2 regions of the Psychrobacillus sp. NPDC096426 genome follow, and region 1 is predicted to be linked to the other one. Evidence: a T-box and tRNA genes for the amino acid it is inferred to sense, from the RefSeq annotation. Region 1 holds a T-box; the other holds one or more tRNA genes.
The links. A T-box is a leader RNA that pairs with one kind of tRNA and senses whether it is charged. The one in region 1 lies ahead of ileS (isoleucine--tRNA ligase), so its partner is inferred to be a tRNA-Ile.
Positions count from the first base shown of each region.

Region 2: it has a tRNA-Ile gene. The T-box ahead of ileS (isoleucine--tRNA ligase) is inferred to sense a tRNA for this amino acid. The anticodon was not compared.

Region 1 is NZ_JBIWEX010000007.1:12,686-16,054, forward strand. Features, by position in the region: gene ACIQYS_RS07520 (MerR family transcriptional regulator) at 1-573, opposite strand, end outside; gene ACIQYS_RS07525 (GNAT family N-acetyltransferase) at 700-1,254, shown strand; T-box leader at 1,316-1,560, shown strand; gene ileS (isoleucine--tRNA ligase) at 1,614-3,369, shown strand, end outside.
Region 2 is NZ_JBIWEX010000020.1:83,097-86,465, reverse strand. Features, by position in the region: partial or broken rRNA gene rrf (5S ribosomal RNA) at 1-22, shown strand, start outside; tRNA gene ACIQYS_RS16410 (tRNA-Val) at 51-126, shown strand; tRNA gene ACIQYS_RS16405 (tRNA-Thr) at 141-216, shown strand; tRNA gene ACIQYS_RS16400 (tRNA-Lys) at 223-295, shown strand; tRNA gene ACIQYS_RS16395 (tRNA-Leu) at 319-403, shown strand; tRNA gene ACIQYS_RS16390 (tRNA-Gly) at 421-495, shown strand; tRNA gene ACIQYS_RS16385 (tRNA-Leu) at 511-599, shown strand; tRNA gene ACIQYS_RS16380 (tRNA-Arg) at 616-692, shown strand; tRNA gene ACIQYS_RS16375 (tRNA-Pro) at 700-776, shown strand; tRNA gene ACIQYS_RS16370 (tRNA-Ala) at 792-867, shown strand; tRNA gene ACIQYS_RS16365 (tRNA-Met) at 890-963, shown strand; tRNA gene ACIQYS_RS16360 (tRNA-Ile) at 970-1,046, shown strand; tRNA gene ACIQYS_RS16355 (tRNA-Ser) at 1,059-1,151, shown strand; tRNA gene ACIQYS_RS16350 (tRNA-Met) at 1,225-1,301, shown strand; tRNA gene ACIQYS_RS16345 (tRNA-Asp) at 1,305-1,380, shown strand; tRNA gene ACIQYS_RS16340 (tRNA-Phe) at 1,532-1,607, shown strand; tRNA gene ACIQYS_RS16335 (tRNA-Gly) at 1,615-1,688, shown strand; tRNA gene ACIQYS_RS16330 (tRNA-Ile) at 1,694-1,770, shown strand; tRNA gene ACIQYS_RS16325 (tRNA-Asn) at 1,775-1,849, shown strand; tRNA gene ACIQYS_RS16320 (tRNA-Ser) at 1,856-1,946, shown strand; tRNA gene ACIQYS_RS16315 (tRNA-Glu) at 1,954-2,025, shown strand; tRNA gene ACIQYS_RS16310 (tRNA-Asn) at 2,165-2,239, shown strand; tRNA gene ACIQYS_RS16305 (tRNA-Ser) at 2,246-2,336, shown strand; tRNA gene ACIQYS_RS16300 (tRNA-Glu) at 2,344-2,415, shown strand; gene ACIQYS_RS16295 (1,4-dihydroxy-2-naphthoate polyprenyltransferase) at 2,551-3,369, opposite strand, start outside.

The DNA of each region.
Region 1 (3,369 bases):
GCTTGCCAAATCTTGAGCCTTTGGACTTGCAATATCAATGTGGATATTTATTCTAATATCATTTATTAACGAAGTATAGATCTTTATTGTTTCGGTATCATCCCCAATCTTAGGTAATTGCTTAAAGAATTGAACTTCATCTTTTGAAAAATATTTACTCCAAATACTCTCATATACTTCCGTAGGGGTAGGAGAGGAGTTCATAGGAATACGATCAAATACATCTTTCCAATTTGCTAGGTCCTCAAATTCACTTACTTGAAGTAAATACCGAATAGAACGAGAACGTTCCTCTAGACGTGCCTTCTCTAGTTCCAATACTTTTAATTGCATAGTGAGCGCTTCTTTATGACTTAAATGCTGATCTTCTAACATTTGTCGTATACTGTTTAGACTAAATCCCATTTCCTTCAAAAGCTTTATGTAATGTAATTTGATGACATCTTTTTCTTCATAATAGCGATGTCCGCCTTCGCTTAATTGTGAAGGAGCTAATAGTCCTATTTCATCGTAATAACGAAGAGTTCGTACTGTGGTGTTGCTTAATTTTGCTAAATTACCGATTGAATACAAAACTAACCCTCATTTCTATACCCATTATAAAACCTTACGTTACGTAAGAATCAAGTATTTATTTGATTAGTGTGATATTTTATAATTAGTGAAACATTCTAATTTATTGTGATAGGAGAATTATACTTGAAAAAACCAAATTTATACATAGAAACCGAAAGACTTATTCTCAGACCGTTCCAAGATAAGGATTACGTAAATTGGTATGAGGGGTTCGACAATCGTTTGTCTTCGCAATACAAATACGATGATGGACATGCGGATATGTCGAATTCCACAAAAGAATGGTTTGTCCAATGGATTGAAGGATTTCACAAAGCGGCTGAAAAAGACGAAATGTACATTTTAGGAGTATTTAGTAAAGAGGATGGTGTTAATGTAGGAAAAGTTGAGTTGATCACCATTCTAAGAATGGATTATCAGTGGGCGATGATGGGGTATTCGATACATAATCAGTTTTGGAAAAATGGATATGGTGTAGAAAGTGTAAACGCAGCAGCTAAAGTTTTCTTCACGGAGTTAAATTTTCACCGGATTGAATTGCATATTAATATAGATAATGAACCATCCAAAAAGTTAGCCGAGCGAGCGGGATTTACATTTGAATGTAAACGAGAACAATTTTCTTTAGAAAACGATAAATGGACAGATTTTCTTATTTATTATCAAAACAAAAAATAAAGCATATACTAAGTTGACAAATTATTAAGACTTATGTTAAGTTTTACGATAATAAAACCATACAAATTCGTTGATGAGAAAAAGTAGTAGATGAAACTGTTCCAAAGAGAGCCGGTGTACGCTGAAATCCGGTGTTCAGTTCATGTATGAAAATCCTCTCTGAGAAGTCGAGCTGAAATCGAGTAAGTGAGACCGGGTGTCTACCGTTAAAAAGAACGCGTATGATAGTACGTGGCTAAGTGCTATTGCAGAACTAAAATGTTGCAATAGAATTAGGGTGGTATCACGGTTAAACCCGTCCCTTTTTACAGGGACGGGTTTTTTGTATGTTTTATTAATAAAATGAGGAGTGATACCAAATGGTTAAGGAAAACGAAAAAGAAACTGCTTTAAAGCGAGAGGAGCGCATTCGACTGCATTGGCAGCAAAATGAAATCTTTCAAAAATCCGTGGAAAATCGAGAGGGTAGCCCTTCTTTTGTGTTTTATGAAGGTCCACCGACTGCCAATGGATTGCCGCATGTTGGTCATGCATTAGGACGTACGATCAAAGATGTCGTTGCAAGATATAAAACAATGACTGGACATCAAGTAGTACGGAAAGCCGGTTGGGATACACACGGCTTACCGGTCGAGCTCGGAGTCGAAAAGCAATTGGGGATTTCTGGTAAAAGCGAAATTGAAAAGTATGGAGTAGAAGCATTCATAGAAAAATGTAAAGAGAGTGTTTTTGTTTATGAAAAACAATGGAGAGAGTTTACGGAAAGTCTTGGTTATTGGGTGGATATGGATGATCCGTATTTGACATTAAGCAATGCCTATATAGAAAGCGAATGGAATATACTCGGTACTATTCATGAAAAAGGACTACTCCAAAAAGGTCATAGAGTATCTCCGTACTGTCCTAGCTGTCAAACTTCTCTCAGCTCGCATGAAGTGTCACAAGGATATAAGATGGTAAAAGATTTATCGGCAATAGCTAAATTTAAAATAACGGATCGAGACAATGAATACTTTCTTGGATGGACTACAACGCCTTGGACTTTACCCGCAAATGTGGCACTCGCAGTTCATCCTTCGTTGAAATATGTTCGTGCTAAACAAGGGCAAAACATTTTCATCGTAGCAGAAGCATTGGCAAGTTCGGTATTAAAGGAGGAATATGAAATACTTTCTGTCCATCTTGGCGCAGAATTTAAAGATATTTCATATACACCATTATTTGATTTTGTAAATGTAGAAACCGGACATAAAGTAGTGACTGCTGACTATGTGTCCGCAGAAAGTGGAACAGGGATTGTTCATATTGCGCCTGCTTATGGGGAAGATGACTACAAAGTAGTAAAAGAAAATGGATTATCTTTTGTCCATGTAGTTGACGAAAAAGGAAAGTATACTCCGGAAGTGGTCGATTTTGAAGGCCGATTTGTGAAGGATTGCGATGTGGATATTGTTCGTTACTTAGCTGCGAAAGATTTACTTTTCAGCAAAGAAAAGTACGAACATAGCTACCCCCATTGTTGGCGTTGTGATTCTCCTCTCTTGTATTATGCAAATGAAAGCTGGTTTATCCAAACAACTGCTTTGAAAGAAAAGTTTATTCAAAACAATGAAGGGGTTACTTGGCATCCGGAACATATTAAGCACGGGAGATTTGGAAACTTTTTAGAACAAATGGTGGACTGGAACATCAGTAGAAAACGTTATTGGGGAACCCCGCTTAATGTTTGGGAATGTGCGGAATGTAATTATGAATATGCACCAAAAAGCATAGAAGAATTAAAGCATCATTCGATTGATCCATTAGATGAGATTGAATTGCATAAGCCCTATGTAGATGAAGTGAAGCTTCATTGTTCCAATTGTGGAGGGATTATGACTAGAACACCCGAAGTCATCGATGTTTGGTTTGATAGTGGTTCTATGCCATTTGCCCAATATCATTATCCATTTGAAAATAAAGAGCTATTTGAAAAACAATTTCCAGCGGATGTAGTAATTGAAGGAATCGACCAAACACGTGGGTGGTTTTATAGCTTGCTGGCAGTATCTACTCTTTTTACAGGTAAAGCGCCTTATAAACGAGTACTCTCGACGGGTCATATTTTGGATGAAA
Region 2 (3,369 bases), on a different contig from region 1:
TGAGAGTAGGACGTCGCTGGGCTTGCAATAAACATACATATTAATACCCAGGAGGATTAGCTCAGCTGGGAGAGCATCTGCCTTACAAGCAGAGGGTCGGCGGTTCGAGCCCGTCATCCTCCACCATATTCATTCCAAACGCCGGAGTAGCTCAACTGGTAGAGCAACTGACTTGTAATCAGTAGGTTGAGGGTTCAAGTCCTTTCTCCGGCACCATTGTACGAGCCATTAGCTCAGTTGGTAGAGCATCTGACTTTTAATCAGAGGGTCGTAGGTTCGAATCCTACATGGCTCATCACTTTTATGTGAATTATGTATGCGGGTGTGGCGGAACTGGCAGACGCACTAGACTTAGGATCTAGCGCCGCAAGGCGTGGGGGTTCGACTCCCTTCACCCGCACCATTTAATTTTATAATCGAGCGGAAGTAGTTCAGTGGTAGAACACCACCTTGCCAAGGTGGGGGTCGCGAGTTCGAACCTCGTCTTCCGCTCCATAGATTCACTTAAGTGCCGGGGTGGCGGAACTGGCAGACGCACAGGACTTAAAATCCTGCGGTAGGTGACTACCGTACCGGTTCGATTCCGGTCCTCGGCACCACTTTTATGAAAAATTAGCGCCCGTAGCTCAATTGGATAGAGCGTCTGACTACGGATCAGAAGGTTGTGGGTTCGACTCCTGCCGGGCGCGCCATATATAACGGGAAGTAGCTCAGCTTGGTAGAGCACTTGGTTTGGGACCAAGGGGTCGCAGGTTCGAATCCTGTCTTCCCGACCAGCTATAAAAATATTTGGGGCCTTAGCTCAGCTGGGAGAGCGCCTGCCTTGCACGCAGGAGGTCAGCGGTTCGATCCCGCTAGGCTCCACCATAACAATTATAGCAACAATCTTGGCGGTGTAGCTCAGCTGGCTAGAGCACTCGGTTCATACCCGAAAGGTCGTGGGTTCGACTCCCTCTGCCGCTATATTAAGGACCTTTAGCTCAGTTGGTTAGAGCAGACGGCTCATAACCGTCCGGTCGCAGGTTCGAGTCCTGCAAGGTCCACCAACAACATATTCCGGAGGAATACCCAAGTCTGGCTGAAGGGATCGGTCTTGAAAACCGACAGGCGGGTCATACCGCGCGGGGGTTCGAATCCCTCTTCCTCCTCCATTTTAAATTTGTTGTTAGTTGTATGAAATACATACATAAATAAGCACTTATAATGTTTTAAGTATATTATTATCGCGGGGTGGAGCAGTTCGGTAGCTCGTCGGGCTCATAACCCGAAGGTCACAGGTTCAAATCCTGTCCCCGCAACCAAATGGTCCCGTGGTGTAGCGGTTAACATGCCTGCCTGTCACGCAGGAGATCGCCGGTTCGATCCCGGTCGGGACCGCCATTTAATTTTTGTGAATTTATTAGTTTGAGATTTAGGATAAGCAAGCAGGTCGAGGAAGCAATCGAGCGAAAGAAGGAGCGTACTTAAGTACGTGACTGACAGAGCGAGTGCAGCTGACGAAGAGATGCGCAGCTTAGCGTAAATCGAAGATGGCTCAGTAGCTCAGTCGGTAGAGCAAAGGACTGAAAATCCTTGTGTCGGCGGTTCGATTCCGTCCTGAGCCACCATAGTAATGCGGGTGTAGTTTAGTGGTAAAACCTCAGCCTTCCAAGCTGATGATGAGAGTTCGATTCTCTTCACCCGCTCCAATAATGGGCCTATAGCTCAGCTGGTTAGAGCGCACGCCTGATAAGCGTGAGGTCGATGGTTCGAGTCCATTTAGGCCCACCATTATTCCGAAGTAGCTCAGTGGTAGAGCAATCGGCTGTTAACCGATTGGTCGTAGGTTCGAGTCCTACCTTCGGAGCCATCATATGGGGAAGTACTCAAGTGGCTGAAGAGGCGCCCCTGCTAAGGGTGTAGGTCGGGCAACCGGCGCGAGGGTTCAAATCCCTCCTTCTCCGCCATATGTTTGGCCCCTTGGTCAAGCGGTTAAGACACCGCCCTTTCACGGCGGTAACACGGGTTCGAATCCCGTAGGGGTCATTTTAAAAGCATGTATCCTATTAGGATTAGGAAACATGCTTTTTTATTTCTTAAGAATCATAATAGTTTTCAAATGAGTGGCTCTATGTAGTTCTATTAAACTTAATTAGAGTTCGATTCCATTTAGGTCTACCATTATTCCGAAGTAGCTCAGTGGTAGAGCAATCGGCTGTTAACCGATTGGTCGTAGGTTCGAGTCCTACCTTCGGAGCCATCATATGGGGAAGTACTCAAGTGGCTGAAGAGGCGCCCCTGCTAAGGGTGTAGGTCGGGCAACCGGCGCGAGGGTTCAAATCCCTCCTTCTCCGCCATATGTTTGGCCCCTTGGTCAAGCGGTTAAGACACCGCCCTTTCACGGCGGTAACACGGGTTCGAATCCCGTAGGGGTCATATTTAAAAAGCATGTTTCCAATTAGGAGACATGCTTTTTTCATTTAAGAATCGTAATATTTTTTAATTTAAAGTTTCATATTCATTTAAAAAAGCAAGAAGAAAAATTAATCATTTCTCTTCTTGCTTTTTATTTTATAAGAAGTACCCGATTAATAAGCCTATCCCTAATAGGAACACGAAAATAGTATTCGTGAGTGCTGTATCTTTCATAGCTGGAGCAACTTCAAGTGGATTATCTTTTTCTCTGAATAGTTTAATCGCATGCAATGGTTTTTTAATGCTTAATATAACGAGTAATGCCCATGGTGTAATAATTTGTAGTAAGACTAAGCCTACAATCCAAAGGTAGGATATGATAAAATAAGAAGCTAAAATCGTAATAGCGTTTTTTCTACCAACAAGGATTGCCATCGTTTTTCTGCCGCCTTTTGTGTCTTCCTCAAGATCTCGGATATTATTAGAAAGCATAATCGCCGCTACAAGTAGTGCGCTCGGAATAGAAAGTAGGATGGCAAAGTTAGGTACAGAACCAACTTGAATAAAAGTAGCAATTAATACAATGAGCATACCCATTACTACACCACTAAAAAACTCTCCGAATGGGGTATAGGCAATAGGATAAGGTCCGCCGGTATACAGGTATCCTATTAACATACATGCAGCACCAACAACTAGTAACATCCAAGAAGACTTATAGCAAATGTAGATGCCTAGTAATCCAGCGAGCACATATAACAATAATGCCAACTGCATTACGGTTTTCGGTTTAACGCCATTTCTAACAATAGCTCCGCCGATACCTACGGATTCTTCACTATCAAGCCCTCGTGCAAAATCATAGTATTCATTGAACATATTGGTTGCTGCTTGTATAAAAAGACAAGCAACTAACATAGCTAAAAATAGAAGCCAGTTAATATTTGTGTAATAAAGTGCAATCATCGTCCCCAA